Regions from separate parts of the Mesorhizobium album genome, predicted to be linked through region 2. Evidence: predicted binding sites of a transcription regulator. Region 2 holds the regulator's gene; the other holds the start of a gene.
What was found. The regulator LexA, encoded in region 2, represses DNA repair genes until DNA is damaged. The targets are predictions, from matches to a motif close to TGTTCNNNNTGTGTTCNG.

Region 1: the regulator LexA is predicted to act here: its motif matches at 1,438-1,455, upstream of RFN28_RS13565 (ATP-dependent helicase).

What each region holds. Positions count from the first base shown of each region.
Region 1 is NZ_JAVIIW010000013.1:108,658-116,520, reverse strand. It holds gene RFN28_RS13570 (glucose/quinate/shikimate family membrane-bound PQQ-dependent dehydrogenase) at 1-1,324, opposite strand, end outside; gene RFN28_RS13565 (ATP-dependent helicase) at 1,507-4,155, shown strand; gene RFN28_RS13560 (ABC transporter permease) at 4,195-5,253, opposite strand; gene RFN28_RS13555 (ATP-binding cassette domain-containing protein) at 5,253-6,047, opposite strand; gene RFN28_RS13550 (substrate-binding domain-containing protein) at 6,134-7,147, opposite strand; gene RFN28_RS13545 (sugar phosphate isomerase/epimerase family protein) at 7,229-7,863, opposite strand, start outside.
Region 2 is NZ_JAVIIW010000004.1:9,754-17,616, forward strand. It holds gene trpD (anthranilate phosphoribosyltransferase) at 1-796, shown strand, start outside; gene trpC (indole-3-glycerol phosphate synthase TrpC) at 801-1,613, shown strand; gene moaC (cyclic pyranopterin monophosphate synthase MoaC) at 1,610-2,092, shown strand; gene RFN28_RS04530 (molybdopterin molybdotransferase MoeA) at 2,094-3,299, shown strand; gene lexA (transcriptional repressor LexA) at 3,416-4,156, shown strand; partial or broken gene RFN28_RS04540 (ComEC/Rec2 family competence protein) at 4,242-6,688, opposite strand; gene gltX (glutamate--tRNA ligase) at 6,783-7,863, shown strand, end outside.

The sequences.
Region 1 (7,863 bases), on a different contig from region 2:
CCCAGCGCACTTTTCCGGTGTTGAGGTCGAGCGCCGTGATCGAGGAGGAGAATTTCTCGACATTGGCGCTGCGGCCCATGCCGAGCTGGTCCGGTGTCTGGTTGCCGAGCGGCAGGTAGAGCAAGCCGAGCTTCTCGTCGGCACTCGCCGTCGACCACATGTTCGGCGAGTTGTTCGTGTATTTTTGCCCCGCCGGCAGCGGCGCCGTCTGGTCCGGATTGCCGGAGTCCCAGTTCCACAGCAAAGCGCCGGTGCCGGCATCATAGGCGCGGATCACGCCGGACGGCTCCTCGGTCGAATAATTGTCGTTGACCGCGCCGCCGACGATGATCTTGCCGGCGACGATCAGCGGCGCCGAGGTGGAATAGTAGTAGCCCGACTTCGGATAGGGCATGTTGGCCATGAGGTTGAGCGTGCCGCCTTCGGCAAAGGACGAACACACCTGGCCGTTGGCCGCGTCAAGCGCGATCAGCCTGGCATCGGAGGTCGGCAGATAGATGCGTCCGGCGCAGGGTTGCCCGGCCGCGATCTTCGGATCGGCGTAGTAGGACACGCCTCGGCAGGTCTGATGCTGGCGGTTGGGGTCGGCCTTCACCTTCGGATCGTAGCGCCATTTCTCCTTGCCGGTCGCGGCATCGATGGCGATGGCGAAATTGTGCGGCGTGCAGATGAAGAGCGCGTCACCCACTTTCAGCGGCGTTACCTGGTAGGTTGTCTCCTCGATATCGTCGGGGCCTTTCACATCGCCGGTGCGGTAGGTCCAGGCCGCCTGCAGCTTGGCGACATTGTCCGGCGTGACCTGGTCGAGCGGCGAATAGCGCTGGCCAAATGGCGTGCGGCCGTAGGAATGCCATTCGCCGGCCGGCATATCGCCGCCGAGATTGGCCGTTGGCGTCACCTTGTCGGTACCGAGTGTGCCGTCGATATCCATGGCATCGACGGTCATCGAATAACCGGCCACCGCAAGCGAGGCGAGCACCGCCAGGATGAGAGGGGCGCGTCCGTCGGGACCGGTAAACCCCCGTCTGGCCCACGGCGTCAGCAGCCAGAGCGCGACGAGGACAATGATGCCGCCGCGCGGGCCGAGCTGCCACCAGTCGAAGCCGGTTTCCCACACTGCCCAGCACAGCGAGGCGAGCACGATCGCCGCATAGAGCCAGAGCCCCGTCGATCTGCGGCGGAAGATGAGCCAGGCGGCGATCAAGAAGGCGAGACCGGTAATTGCGTAGTACCAGCTGCCGCCCAGCATCACGAGCCGGATGCCGCCGCCGCCAAGAACCAGACCGATAAGGACAAGGACAAGGGAGGTGATGGTGACAGCCAAGACGGTACTCCTTCGACTGTTGCGCGCGTGCGGCGCCTCTCAGGCAACGGCGTGCCGTCCCTGCCCCACCGGCAGCTTTCCCTCCCCGGCCGTCCCTGTCAAGCGAACCGGAGCAGCGCAAAAATGGAACAAAACGTAGACGCTTCTGGCCTTTCGCTGCCGAATCACTACATTCGGGAGCGATGTCCGGCTTTTCGGAAGACATGCCCTTCTTTGACGAACCGAATGCGCGGCCCGCGGCCCCGTCCGGCATTGCCGCGCGCGCCATGGCGGCCCGCAGCACCCAAAACAGCGCGCCCGACTATCTGAAGGGACTCAATCCCGAGCAGCGGCTAGCGGTCGAAACAACCGAGGGCCCGGTTCTGGTGCTGGCCGGCGCCGGCACCGGCAAGACGCGGGTTTTGACCACGCGCATCGCCCACATCCTCGCCACCGGCAGGGCCTTCCCCTCGCAGATCCTCGCCGTCACCTTCACCAACAAGGCCGCGCGCGAGATGAAGCAGCGCATCGGCCTGCTGATCGGCGAAGGCAACGTCGAAGGCATGCCGTGGCTCGGCACCTTCCACTCGATCGGCGTCAAGCTCTTGCGCCGCCATGCCGAGCTTGCCGGGCTGAAATCCGACTTCACCATCCTCGACACCGACGACGTGGTACGGCTGATCAAGCAGCTGATCCAGGCCGAAAATCTGGACGACAAGCGCTGGCCGGCCAAGCAGTTCGCGCAGATGATCGACAACTGGAAGAACAAGGGCCTCGGCCCCGACGAGATTCCGGAAGGCGATGCGCGCAGCTTCGGCAACGGCAAGGGCCGCCAGCTTTACAAGGCCTATCAGGAGCGGCTGCAGACGCTGAACACCTGCGATTTCGGCGATCTGCTCTACCACCCGATCCGCATCTTCCGCGCCTATCCGGACGTGCTGAAGGACTATCACCGCAAGTTCAAATACATCCTGGTCGACGAGTACCAGGACACCAACACCGCGCAGTACATGTGGCTGCGCTTGTTGGCGCAGCGCCCCAATGGTGGCCGAGCTTCAGCGTCGGCGGATTCGCGTTCGGCCGAAGGCCGCAAGCCCGACCGGGCGTCCGAGCCGTTGCGAGGCCCCCACGGAGGGCCCGCGCCGGCAGGCGCGGAACAGCCCGTGAGCGTGAATATTTGCTGCGTCGGCGACGACGACCAGTCGATCTATGGCTGGCGCGGCGCCGAGGTCGACAACATCCTGCGCTTCGACAAGGATTTTCCGGGCGCCACCATCATCCGGCTGGAGCGCAACTACCGCTCCACCGCGCACATCCTCGGCGCTGCCTCGCATCTCATCGCCCATAATGAAGGCCGCTTCGGCAAGACCCTGTTTACCGACCGCGACGACCCCGAGGACGACAAGGTGCATGTCCATGCCGCCTGGGACTCGGAGGAAGAGGCGCGCGCCGTCGGTGAGGCCATCGAGGCCTATCAGCGCCAGAAGCACAATCTCAACGACATGGCGATCCTGGTGCGCGCGTCCTTCCAGATGCGCGCCTTCGAAGACCGCTTCATCACGCTTGGGCTCAACTATCGCGTCATCGGCGGTCCGCGCTTCTACGAGCGGCTGGAAATCCGCGATGCGCTGGCCTTCTTCCGCGTCGTTTCCAACAGCGGCGACGACCTCGCCTTCGAGCGCATCGTCAACGTGCCGAAGCGCGGGCTCGGCGAAGCCACCATCCGCCAGATCCACGACACGGCCCGCGCCATGCAAATCCCGATGCTGGAGGCCGCGGCCAGGCTTGCCGAAAGCGATGAGCTGAAGCCGAAGCCGCGCGCCGCGCTCCGTGAGGTCGCGGCCAATTTCGAGCGCTGGCAGAAGGCGCTGGAAACCACGCCCCACACCGAGCTCGCCGAGACCATCCTTGAGGAGAGCGGCTACACCGACATGTGGAAGAACGACCGCTCGGCGGAAGCGCCCGGGCGGCTAGAGAACCTCAAGGAGCTGATCCGCTCCATGGAGGAGTACGAGTCGCTGCGCGCCTTCCTCGAGCATGTCGCGCTGGTCATGGAGGCCGAGCAAGGCGAGTCGCTCGACGCGGTGTCGATCATGACGCTGCACTCGGCCAAGGGCCTCGAATTCGAGACCGTCTTCCTGCCCGGCTGGGAGGAGGGCCTCTTTCCCCATCAGCGCGCGCTGGACGAAGGCGGCCGCTCAGGCCTGGAGGAAGAACGCCGCCTCGCCTATGTCGGCCTGACGCGGGCGAAAAAGAACCTGCATATCTGGTTCGTCTCCAACCGACTGATCCATGGCCTGTGGCAGTCGACGATCCCGTCGCGCTTCCTCGACGAACTGCCGGAAACCCATGTCGACGTCGCCGACGGCGGCAATTCCTATGGCGGCTACGGCAATCCGTACGGCGGCGGCGCTTTCGCCTCGGGCCGAGGCGGTGGCCGGCAGAACCCCTATGGCGCGTCGCGCTTCGACAATATCGGCGCCAAGGATCAGGGCAGCTTCTCCAACACCTATGCCACGCCCGGCTGGCAGCGCGCGCAGGCGAACCGCACCGAGGCCACCGACCGCAACTGGGGCACGCGCTCCGGCCATCAGGTCGAGCGTATCGGCTATGGCGAGACCGACAGCGGCTACGGCGCCGGCCGCACCTCGGTGAAGGGCCGCACCATCGAGGGCGAGCTGGTCGCCAAGTCGGTCGCCGACACGCCGTCCGCCTTCAAGCTCGGCGACCGCGTGTTCCACCAGAAATTCGGCAACGGCAACATCGCGGCCATCGACGGCAACAAGCTCACCATCGACTTCGACAAGGCCGGCCAGAAACGCGTGCTGGACGGGTTTGTCACCAGCGTTTGAGCGGCCGACGACGAAACGGCCGTCTCCGACCACGGCTCCTCACCGATACCGCGCCTGGTTCCATTTGTGGCCGAGCAGCGACAGGATGATGATCAGCCCGTTGAAGAACTGGACGTAAAAGCCGCTGAGGCCCGCCGCCACCACGCCGGTCTGGATGAAGGAGACGGTCACCGCGCCGATCGCGCCGCCGACCACCGTGCCGATGCCGCCCCAGGTGGGCGTGCCGCCGACGAACACCGACGCCAGCACCGGCAGCAGATAACCGTCGCCCGCCGTCGGCCACCAGGTGAAGTTGATCATCACCGAGAAGGTGCCGGCGATCGCCGCCCCGATGCCGACGAAGACGAACACTTTCACCCGCACGCGCTTGACATCAATGCCCATCTGCTTGGCGCTGTCGGGATTGTCGCCGACCACCTTTACCTGCGCGCCGAAGCGGTGGCGATTGTAGAGCAGCGCCGAAAAGACGACGAAGGCGATCGCCCAGAAGATCTGCACCGGAATGCCGAAGATCTGGCTTGAGAAGATCGCGTAGGCCCGGCTGTCGGCAAGGCTTGTCAGCGCCGTCGACTTGCCCTCGTTGATGATCTGGATCAGGCCGCGCAACAAGAAGTTCATGCCGAGCGTGGCGATCAGCGACGACAGCCCGCCATAGACGACCAGCGACCCAACAAGGAAGCCGAGCAGCGTACCGGTGACCAATGCGGCCACAATGCCGAGGAACGGATCGTAGCCGGCCTGCACGACGATCGCGAAGACCCATGATGCGAAGCCCATCGTCGCGGGGAACGACAGGTCGATCTCGCCGCAGGTGACGACGAAAACCAACGGCACGACCACGAACAGCGCAACGGGGAGCGTCGTCAGCACCGAGCTGTAAAGATACCAGGTGGTGAAGACGGTCGGGTTGGCGATCATGAACACCGCCATCATGACGACGAACACCGCAAGCGTGCCGAGGGCCGCGCGGTTGTCGAGGACAAAGCCGCGCAGCCAATTGTCGGAGGGATGGCTCCATTCCTTCCCTGACTCCTTGGCTATTTGGCCGCTTGCCCTTCCCAAAGGAGTTTGCAGATCGGGTTCCATGGCCTTGCTCATCACGCTCTCTGCTCCGCTCCGCCTGCCTCGTGCAGTCCCGGCAAGCCTCCGGGATGCGCGATGTCTTCCATGAAGTTGATGAGGTCCTCGGCCGACTTGACCTCGCTGCGGTCGGCCGTCAGCGCCACCTTGCCTCGGTCGAGCACGACGAAACGATCGGCGATGTCGAACACGTGATGGATGTTGTGGCCGATGAACAGGATCGACCGGCCGCTCGCCCGCACTTGGCGCACGAAATGGAAGACCTTGGCGGTCTCGGTCAAGGACAGCGCCGTCGTCGGCTCGTCGAGGATAATCAGTTCCGCCTGCTTGTAGATGGCGCGCGCGATCGCCACCCCCTGGCGCTCGCCGCCGGAAAGCTGGCCGACGATCGACTGCGGCGTGAACACTTTCGAGGTGAAGCCGATTTCGCGCATCAGCCGGCTCGCTTCCTCGATCTCCTTGTTGACCTTCAGCCAACCGAGAAAGCCGGTGAGCTCGCGGCCCATGAAGATGTTGCGCACGATCGTCTGCTGGACGGCCAAGGCCCGGTCCTGGAACACCGTTTCGATGCCGGCGTCGCGCGAGCGGGCGGCACTCCATCCGGTCACCGGCTTGCCGCGCACGAGGATCTCGCCGCTGGTCGGCTTGACCACGCCGGACAGGATCTTGATCAGCGTCGACTTGCCGGCGCCGTTGTCGCCGATCAGGCCGACCACCTCGCCGCGATCAACGCTCAGGTTGACGCCGCCTAGTGCATAGACCTGGCCATAGGATTTCTTGATGTCGCGCAGTTCGATGATGCGTTCGCCCATGCGATCCTCGCTTGAATTGTCTGCCTGCCGACCGCTTGCCGGCGATCCGGCCGGCCGGGCGTAGTCCCGGCCGGCCGCCTGGGAGGTTAACGCAGCGCCTGCTTGGCCAGCTCGGAAACAATCTCGTAGTTCTGCGGCGTGACGAAGCCGGCGCCGGTGTCGACATTCATCGGCGCCAGCCCCAGCACCACCTGCTGGCAGAGGCTGAGGATCGGCAAATAGCCCTGCAGGAACGGCTGCTGGTCGGCCGTCAGCTGCACCCAGCCGCCCTTGAACCCTTCGACGATCTGCGGGCTGGTATCGAAGCCGAAATTAAAGATGTCGCCCGGCTTGCGGCCTGCCGCCTGCATGTAGGTGGCGACGTTGCCGAGCATCTGTCCGCCAGGATAGCCGACCGCCTTGACATCAGGGTGGTTGAGCAGCGCCGCGGTGATCACCGGAATGGCGAGGTTCGGATCGGACGCCCACTCGCCGCTCGGCGGCGAGGAGAGCTGGATCACCTCGACACCGGCTTCCTTCAAGGCCGCCACCGTGCCGCGCTCGCGCGCGCCTCGGTTCTCGTTCTCGAACGGACCGATCATGATCGCCTTGTCGCCGGCCTTGAGCTTGCCGAGCTTGAACGCCTCGACGCCGAGCGCGCGGCCCTGCTGCTCCTGCTGGGCGCCGACATAGCCGCCGCCGAACGCCGCCACCACTTTCGGCACCGGCACGTTCTGGTACATCATCTTGATGCCGTCCTTATGCGCCTGCTCGGCCAGCGGCATGATCGCAGCGTCGCCCGGATGGCCCATCATGGCGATGCCCTGGGGCTTGACCGCGACCGCCTCGCGCAATTGCTGGACCATCTTCTCGACATCCCATTGGGAGAAGATGTAGTCGACCTTCGGCCCGAGATCGGCAGCCGCCTGCTTGGCGCCATTGTAGACGATGGTGCCGAAGGCGTCGCCCTCGGCGCCGCCGACGAAGAAGCGGATATGGACGTCCTTGCACCATTGGCCGTCCAGCGCGAGCGCCGGCAAGCTGGAGATCGAGGCGCAGAGCGCCGCGGCAGCCGCCACGACGGTCGAGCGCAGAACAGTCCTTCTGGTCGTGATGCTCATGCACGTTCCTCCCTTTTGTCCCTCGCAACAGAGGGTTTTCGAATTGATCTGGTCGGCCGGCTCCTCCCGCCGGCCGTGTCCTCACACCGGGTTTGGCAGGTAGCTCGTTCCTCCCCTGCACTGCTTCAGATATTCCAGCGCCCGCACCTGGCCGGTGATCTCGAGATCCCCGCGATAGACCGGGTCGTGCCAGCCTTCGATGTCGATGGCGCCCGTGTAGCCGGCGAGCCGCAACTCGCTGATCACCCGCGTCCAGTCGCTGTCGCCGAAGCCCGGGGTGCGCATCTGCACGAAAGGCAGACGGCCGAACACGCCATGCTCTCGGATCACGTCCCAGCGCACGGTCGCGTCCTTGCCGTGGACGTGGAAGATGCGCGGCGCCCATTTGCGGATCTGAGGGATCGGGTCGATCAGATAGACGAGCTGGTGGCAGGGCTCCCATTCGAGGCCGAGATTGTCGTTGGGCAATTCGTTGAACATCAGCTCCCAGGCGTCGGGATTGTGGGCGATGTTCCAATCGCCGCTCGCCCAGTTGCCGTCCATCGCGCAATTCTCGAAGGCGATGCGCACGCCCCTGTCGGCGGCGCGCCTGGCCAGCGGCCCCCACACCTCGCGGAAGCGCGGCAGGCTGTCGGTCAGCGGCTTGCCGCGGATGCGGCCGGTGAAGCCGCTGACCGTGGAAGTGCCGAACAGATGCGCATTGTCGATCATCGTCT
Region 2 (7,863 bases):
TCCGCAGGGCGCGATCGACATCGTCGGCACCGGCGGCGACAATTCGCACAGCGTCAACATCTCGACCGCTTCGGCTTTCGTCGTCGCTGCGGCGGGGGTTCCGGTCGCCAAGCACGGCAATCGCGGCCTGTCCTCGCTGACCGGTTCCGCCGACGTGCTGATGGCGCTTGGCGTCAAGATCGACATTCCGCCGGAGACGATCGGCCGCTGCATCCACGAGGCCGGCGTCGGCTTCATGTTCGCGCCGGCGCATCATCCGGCGATGAAGCATGTCGGCCCGATCAGGGGCGAGCTCGGCACACGCACCATCTTCAATCTGCTCGGCCCGCTGTCGAACCCGGCCGGCGTCAGCCGCCAGATGGTCGGCGTCTTCCTGCCGGAGTGGATCATGCCGGTGGCAGAGACGCTGAAGACGCTCGGCGCAGACCATGTCTGGGTGGTGCACGGCGACGGCTACGACGAAATCACCACCACCGGCGAAACGCAGGTGGCGGAACTCGCAGGCGGCGAGATCCGCAGCTTCACGCTCACCCCGGAGGCGGTCGGGCTGAAGCGGCACGACAAGGAAGAGCTGCGTGGCGGCGACGCGGACTACAATGCCAAGGCATTGCGCGATATGCTGGGCGGCGCGGCAGGTGCCTATCGCGACACCGTGCTGATGAATGCCGGCGCCGGGCTGGTGGTGGCGGGCAAGGCGACGACGCTTGCTGACGGCATTGAAGCCGCCGCGCAAGCCATCGACAGCGGCCGGGCGCTCGCAGTGCTCGACAGGCTCATCGAAATCTCGAACGGTTAGAACCTTGTCCGATATCCTGCGCAAGATCGAAGCCTATAAGCGCCAAGAGATCGCCGCGGCGAAGCTCAGCGTGCCGCTTGCCGAGATCAAGGCCAGGGCGAAGGATGCCGAGCCGCCGCGCGGCTTCCTCGCCGCGCTCGAGGCCAAGCGGAAGGCCGGCGGCTTCGCGCTGATTGCCGAGATCAAGAAGGCGAGCCCTTCCAAGGGGCTGATCCGCGCCGACTTCGATCCGCCGGCGCTTGCCAGGGCCTATCAGCAAGGGGGTGCTGCCTGCCTTTCGGTGCTGACCGACGCTCCGTCCTTCCAGGGCGCGCCCGCGTTCCTGACCGCCGCGCGCGCCGCGGTCGGCCTGCCCGCTTTGCGCAAGGATTTCCTCTTCGACCCGTACCAGGTTTATGAAGCCCGCGCCTGGGGCGCGGACGCGATCCTGATCATCATGGCAAGCGTCGACGACGTTTTAGCCAGCGAGCTCGAAGCGACGGCTTTCGAGCTCGGCATGGACGCGCTGGTCGAGGTGCATGACGAGAAGGAAATGGAGCGCGCGCTCCAGCTCACGTCGCGGCTGATCGGCATCAACAACCGCGATCTGAGAACCTTCGAGACCAGCCTCGACGTTTCCGAGCGGCTTGCGGCCATGGTGCCGTCTGACCGGCTGCTCGTCAGCGAGAGCGGCATCTTCACGCATCAGGATTGCCGCCGGCTGGAAAAGAGCAGGATCGGCACCTTCCTCGTCGGCGAGAGCCTGATGCGGCAGGCCGACGTGGCAGCCGCGACCTCGCTTCTGCTGACGGGTAATGCGCCGGCCGAGGCCGTCTGATGCCCGCCCTCACCCATATCGGCGCCAAGGGCGAAGCCAACATGGTCGATGTCGGCGACAAGGCCGAGACGACGCGCACGGCAATCGCCGAAGGTTTCGTCACCATGCGCCCGGAAACTCTGGACATGATCCTGGCCGGCGACGCCAAGAAAGGCGACGTGCTGGGGGCCGCACGCATCGCCGGCATCATGGCGGCCAAGAAGACGCATGAACTGATCCCGCTCTGCCACCCGCTGCTTCTCACCAAGGTTGCCGTCGAAATCGAGCCCGACCGCGCGCTCCCCGGCCTCAAAGTGACCGCGCTTACCCGCGTCAACGGCAAGACGGGGGTGGAGATGGAAGCGCTGACCGCCGCCTCGGTCGCCTGTCTCACCATTTACGACATGGCGAAGGCGGCAGATCGCGCCATGGTGATTTCCGGCATCAGGCTGGTCGAGAAGACCGGCGGCAAGTCGGGCGACTACAAGGCAGGTTCTTGAGATGGCGTTGCTTCCGGTCGCCGAGGCGCTCGAACGCCTGCTGGAAGGTGCTGCGGCGCTGCCCAGCGAAAGCGTTCCGCTCGCCGATGCGGCCGGCCGCGTGCTGGCCGAACCGGTGGCGGCGCTGCGCACCCAGCCGCCCTTCAACGCTTCGGCCATGGACGGCTATGCCGTACGCTACACGGACGTAGTGTCAATGCCGGCGCGGCTCTCCGTCATCGGCATGGCGCCTGCCGGGCGCGGCTTTACTGGTTCCGTCGGCAAGGGCGAGGCCGTGCGCATCTTCACCGGCGCGCCGCTCCCCGAAGGTGCCGACACCGTCGTCATCCAGGAGAATGTCCGCGACCTCGGCGGCGGCAGCATCGAAGTGATCGAGCCGACCGCGCAGGCACGCAACGTCCGTCGCCGCGGACTCGACTTCGGCGAGGGTGACGTGCTCCTCCATAAAGGTCGCGACCTCGATCCGGCAGCGCTTTCGCTGGCGGCGTCGGCCAACCATCCGAGCCTCAATGTGGTGCGGCAGCCGTTCGTCGCGATCATCGCCACGGGCGACGAGTTGTTGCCGCCGGGCAGCGCGCTCGGTCCCGACCAGATTATTTCGTCCAACGCCTATGGCGTCGCCGCCGTGGCGCAGTCGGTCGGCGCGCGCGCGCTCGACCTCGGCATTGCCGCCGACCGCAAGGACGCAATCGCGGCTTTGGTGAAGAAAGCGGTCAAGGCCGGCGCCGACGTCATCGTCACGCTTGGCGGCGCCTCGGTGGGCGACCATGACCTGATCCACGACGTGCTGACCGGCGAAGGCATGCAGCTCGATTTCTGGAAGATCGCCATGCGCCCCGGCAAGCCGCTGATGTTTGGCCGGCTCGGCGACATCCGCTGCGTCGGCCTGCCCGGCAATCCGGTGGCGAGCCTGGTTTGCTCGCAACTGTTCCTGAAGCCGCTCCTGGCGCGGCTCGGCGGTCGTCCCTACCGGCAGGACATTCGCACGGCATGGCTGGGTTCCGCGATGCACGCTAACGACATCAGGCAGGACTATGTGCGCGCCGTCGTGCGCGAGGATGCCGGGGCGCTGGTCGCAACGCCGTTCGGCATCCAGGATTCCTCGATGCTGCGGATGCTGGCCGACGCCAACGGCCTGATCGTGCGCGAGCCCTACGCGCCGGCCGCGGAAGCCGGCGCCGAATGCAGCGTTCTGATGTTACGCTGAACAAAACGTCAACACATTCACTAAACTTTAAACGGTTGCGGAACACAACTGGAACAGATAGTGTTTGTTCTGGGTTTGTTTTCTGATTCTGGTTTTGGAACCCGTTGGGGGCTGCCATGCTGACACGCAAGCAACATGAACTTCTGATGTTCATCCACGAACGGCTCAAGGAAAGCGGCATTCCGCCGTCTTTCGACGAGATGAAGGAAGCGCTCGACCTTGCCTCGAAGTCGGGCATCCACCGCCTGATCACGGCACTGGAGGAGCGCGGCTTTATTCGCCGGCTGCCGAACCGGGCGCGCGCCCTCGAGGTGCTGCGCCTGCCCGATTCCATCGCGCCCGGCCTCAACGCGGCGAGGAAGTTTTCGCCGAGCGTCATCCAGGGAAGTCTCGGACAAGGCAATCTCGGCCGACAGATCAAGCCTGCGGCGCCTTCGCGCACGCCGGCGCCCAGCAATGACGACGATGCCGTTTCGGCCGTGTCCATTCCGGTGATGGGCCGCATCGCCGCCGGTGTGCCGATCGACGCCATCCAGCACCAGACGCATTCGATCACGGTGCCGCCGGACATGATCACGGGCGGCGAGCACTATGCGCTGGAGGTCAAGGGCGACTCGATGATCGAGGCGGGCATCTTCGACGGCGACACCGTGATCATCCGCAATGCCAACACCGCGAGCCCGGGTGAGATCGTGGTGGCGCTGGTCGATGACGAGGAGGCGACACTGAAGCGCTTCCGCCGCAAGGGCGCCTCGATCGCGTTGGAAGCCGCCAATCCGGCCTATGAGACCCGCATCTTCGGCCCAGATCGCGTCAAGGTTCAGGGCAAGCTCGTCGGGCTCATCCGGCGCTACTGAGCAATTCCAGGAAAGTGCGCAGCGGTTTTCCGTCCGGAATTGCGTCAAGACAAACACTCAGTAGCGGTTCAGCATGGCTGAACCGCTACTGAGCCGGTTGAGGCTTGGCTTCTGGCGTTTCAGGCTGCTTGTAGGGTGCCAGCCCCCTCGCCTCGCGCGAATACCGTCGTTGCTCGTGCCAGGGACGGTAAGGCTGTTGGACGGCATAGTGAATGGCTGGCCGCGCTGTCGCCGATTGCGGGTCGAAGAAGACGGCGGCACTGCCGTCACGCGCGAGCTGCCGCTTGGTGACGACGAGGACGCGTGGATCGCGGCAAGGGTTGTAGGCCATGGCGTCGTTGATGACGATGAGATCGGCGAAGCCGCAGGCCGGCCGGGCGCTGTCGCGGTTCTCGGCTAGCGCGACGAGCGCGCCGGATGGATGCCGGCCAATGCAGAGGTCGCCGGTACAGTAGAAAGGCGAGCCTGGCGGCAGGCCGACGGGATCGGTTATCTCCCCGCTGACGAATGTCTCGGGCGGCACGATTGTCTCGGCCTTCAGCGCCGTTTCCAGTTGTCGGTTGTGAATTCGTTGGAGCGCGCGCGGTTGATGGCGAGTTCGCCGCCGCCGATCGGCATCGCCACCAGATGCGCATCCTCGGAAATCAGGACGTCCGGCGTGCGCACCTGCGGGATCGTCAGCAGGCCGGCCAACGCGAAGGGAACGGCCGCCAGCCTGAGCCAGGTGGTGGCCATGGTCGCAATGACCAGCGCGATTGTCGTAAGCAGCACCGACTGGATCGAGATCAGCCCGACGGCATCGACCGGCGAGCGTTCCGAAATCCACCCCGAGATCGCGATCATCGCCGTCAGCCCCTTGCCCATCAAATAGAGGAAAGGCCAGTCGAAGCCGAACGGCATCATGACGGCGCTGGCGACGGCAAGGAACATCACGACCGTGACGATCGGCATGATCGCGAGATTGGCCAGCAGGCTGAGCGGCGAGACGCGCTGGAAGTGCCAGATGGCAAACAATGCCGTAGCGCTTCCGGCGATGATCGAGGTCATGGCGGCGCCACCCGCTCCGACCGCCAGCTTTCGCGACAGGAACCGCAGGAACGAACGCTTCGGCGGCGGCACCCTCACTTTGCCGGTGCGGTATTCGGCCCAGCCGGCATAGGCGCCGACGAGCGCTGCCGTGGCGGCAAACGACATCTGGAAGCTCGGGCCGACCACTTCATGCGGCGACACCAGGATGACGGCGATGGCCGAAATCGCCAGATTGCGCATCGTCAGCGCCGCCCGGTCGAAGAGCACGGCGATCAACATGACCGCGAGCATGATGAGACTCCGCTCGGCCGCGACCACGACGCCGGAAATGACGAGATAAGCGGCGATCGACACCAGCGCGATTGCCGCGGCGTATTTTTTCACCGGGCGGCGCGAGGAGAAATCCGGAAACAGCGCGAAGGCGCCGCGCAGCAAAAGCATGATCGTGCCGGCGACCAGCGCCATGTGCAGGCCGGAAATCGAGATGATGTGGTAGATACCGGTCCGCCGCATCGCCTCGTTGATGTCCTCGGGAATGCCCGCGCGAACACCGACGATCAGCGCAGCCGCGATCTCCCCTTCCGGACCGCCGACCGTGCTTCTGATATGATCTGCGATATTTTCGCGAGCGTTCTCGACGGCGGAGGCTAGGCCTGCGCCGGCGGGCGGGTCGGTTGCCGAAACGACTTTCGGATCGCCGAGGAAAAACCCGCTGGCGCCGATGCCGGAAAAATAGCTGTCGAAGGAGAAGTCGTAGCTGTCGGGGCGGACCGGGCCGGTCGGCGGCAAGAGCCGCGCATAGCCTGTCACCAGCGATCCTGCCTCCAAGTCGGGTGGGATCCTGCGCGCCGAGAGCCTGACGCGATCCGGGGCGTAGCGCAGCTTAGGGTGCGCGGTCGAGATGAGGTCGATGGTCAGCCTGATACGGTCATTGGCCATTTCCTCGGCGATGACGACACGGCCCATCAGCCGTGTCTGGATCTCGGAGCCGAGCATCGGTGTTGCGGCGCGCCAGGTCTCGACCTTCGCAGCGACAAAGCCCAGCGCGCAAAACAGCGCCGCCATGAAGAGGAGGTGCGTCTTCGGCCATGAGCGCGAAACCGCCGCACAGACGGCGATCAGCGCAACAGCCGCAAGCGGCCTGTAGAGATCCGGCTCGGTGCTCAGGGAAAAATAGAGGATGACGCCCGCTGCCAGGAAAACCGGCACCAGCAGGAAGCCGATGCCGCGGTCAAGCTCGGTGGCAGCGGCTGCAGCGACGCTTCGGCCAAACGCGGGAAGCGAAGCGCGGCGCACCTGCCTGCGGATCCGATCGATGGTTGCTGGCGGAGAGAGCGTGCGAGAGGCCCCGCCGCCAGGCTCCAGAATCTCTGTAGCCGGACGCGGCGCCGGGAGCGGGACCGGTGTCGCTTCGGCAGGCACGGTGCCGGCAAACAGCAGGCGCTCGCTGACGCCAGCTGTCGTCCCCTCGCCCTCCTCCGCGCCCCGGCCACGTCCAGCCATCGGGTCTGCCCCTTGCGCCCCAGACCTCCTATGCTACATGAACCGCGAAAGTCCGCGCAACCACGCCTGCTTCAGTGCTTCTTCCGAGAGTTCCATGTCCGACAAGGTCGTCACCCGTTTTGCCCCCTCGCCCACCGGCTTCCTGCATATCGGCGGCGCGCGCACGGCGCTGTTCAACTGGCTTTATGCCAAGCACACGGGCGGCACGATGCTGCTGCGCATCGAGGACACCGATCGCGAGCGCTCCACCGAGGCTGCGACGGCCGCCATTCTGGACGGGCTGACCTGGCTCGGCCTCTCGTGGGACGGCGAGGCCGTATCGCAGTTCGAGCGCGCGCCGCGCCACCGCGAGGTGGCCGAGGAGCTCGTGCGCCTGGGCAAGGCCTATTACAGCTTCGAGACGCCTGCCGAGCTCGAGGCGATGCGCGAGGCGGCACGCGCCAGGGGCCTGCCGCCGCGCTACAACGGCCAATGGCGCGACCGCGACCCTTCCGAGGCGCCTCCCGGCATCAAGGGCGCCATCCGCATCAAGGCGCCGACCGAGGGCGAGACGATCGTGCATGACCGCGTGCAGGGCGAGGTGCGCTTCCCGAACAAGGATCTCGACGACTTCATCATCCTGCGCTCGGACGGCAATCCGACCTATATGCATGCCGTCGTCGTCGACGACCACGACATGGGCGTCACCCACATCATCCGCGGCGACGACCATCTGACCAATGCCGCGCGCCAGACCGTGATCTACAACGCCATGGGCTGGACCGTGCCGTCGATGTCGCACATCCCGCTGATCCACGGCGCCGACGGCGCCAAGCTGTCGAAGCGCCACGGCGCGCTCGGGGTCGAGGCCTATCGCGCCATGGGCTATCTGCCCGAGGCCCTGCTCAACTATCTGGCCAGGCTCGGCTGGAGCCACGGCGACGACGAGGTGATGTCGATCAGGGACATGATCGCCTGGTTCGATATCGGCGACGTCAACAAGGGCGCCGCCCGCTTCGACTTCGCCAAGCTCGAGGCGCTGAACGGCGTCCATATGCGCAAGATGGATGACAAGGCCCTCTTCGACATATTCGTCGCCACCTTGCCCCATCTCGAAGGCGGACCGGCGCTCGCGGCAAGGCTCGACGACAAGCGCAAGGCGCAGCTGCTTGCCGCCATGCCCGGCCTCAAGGAGC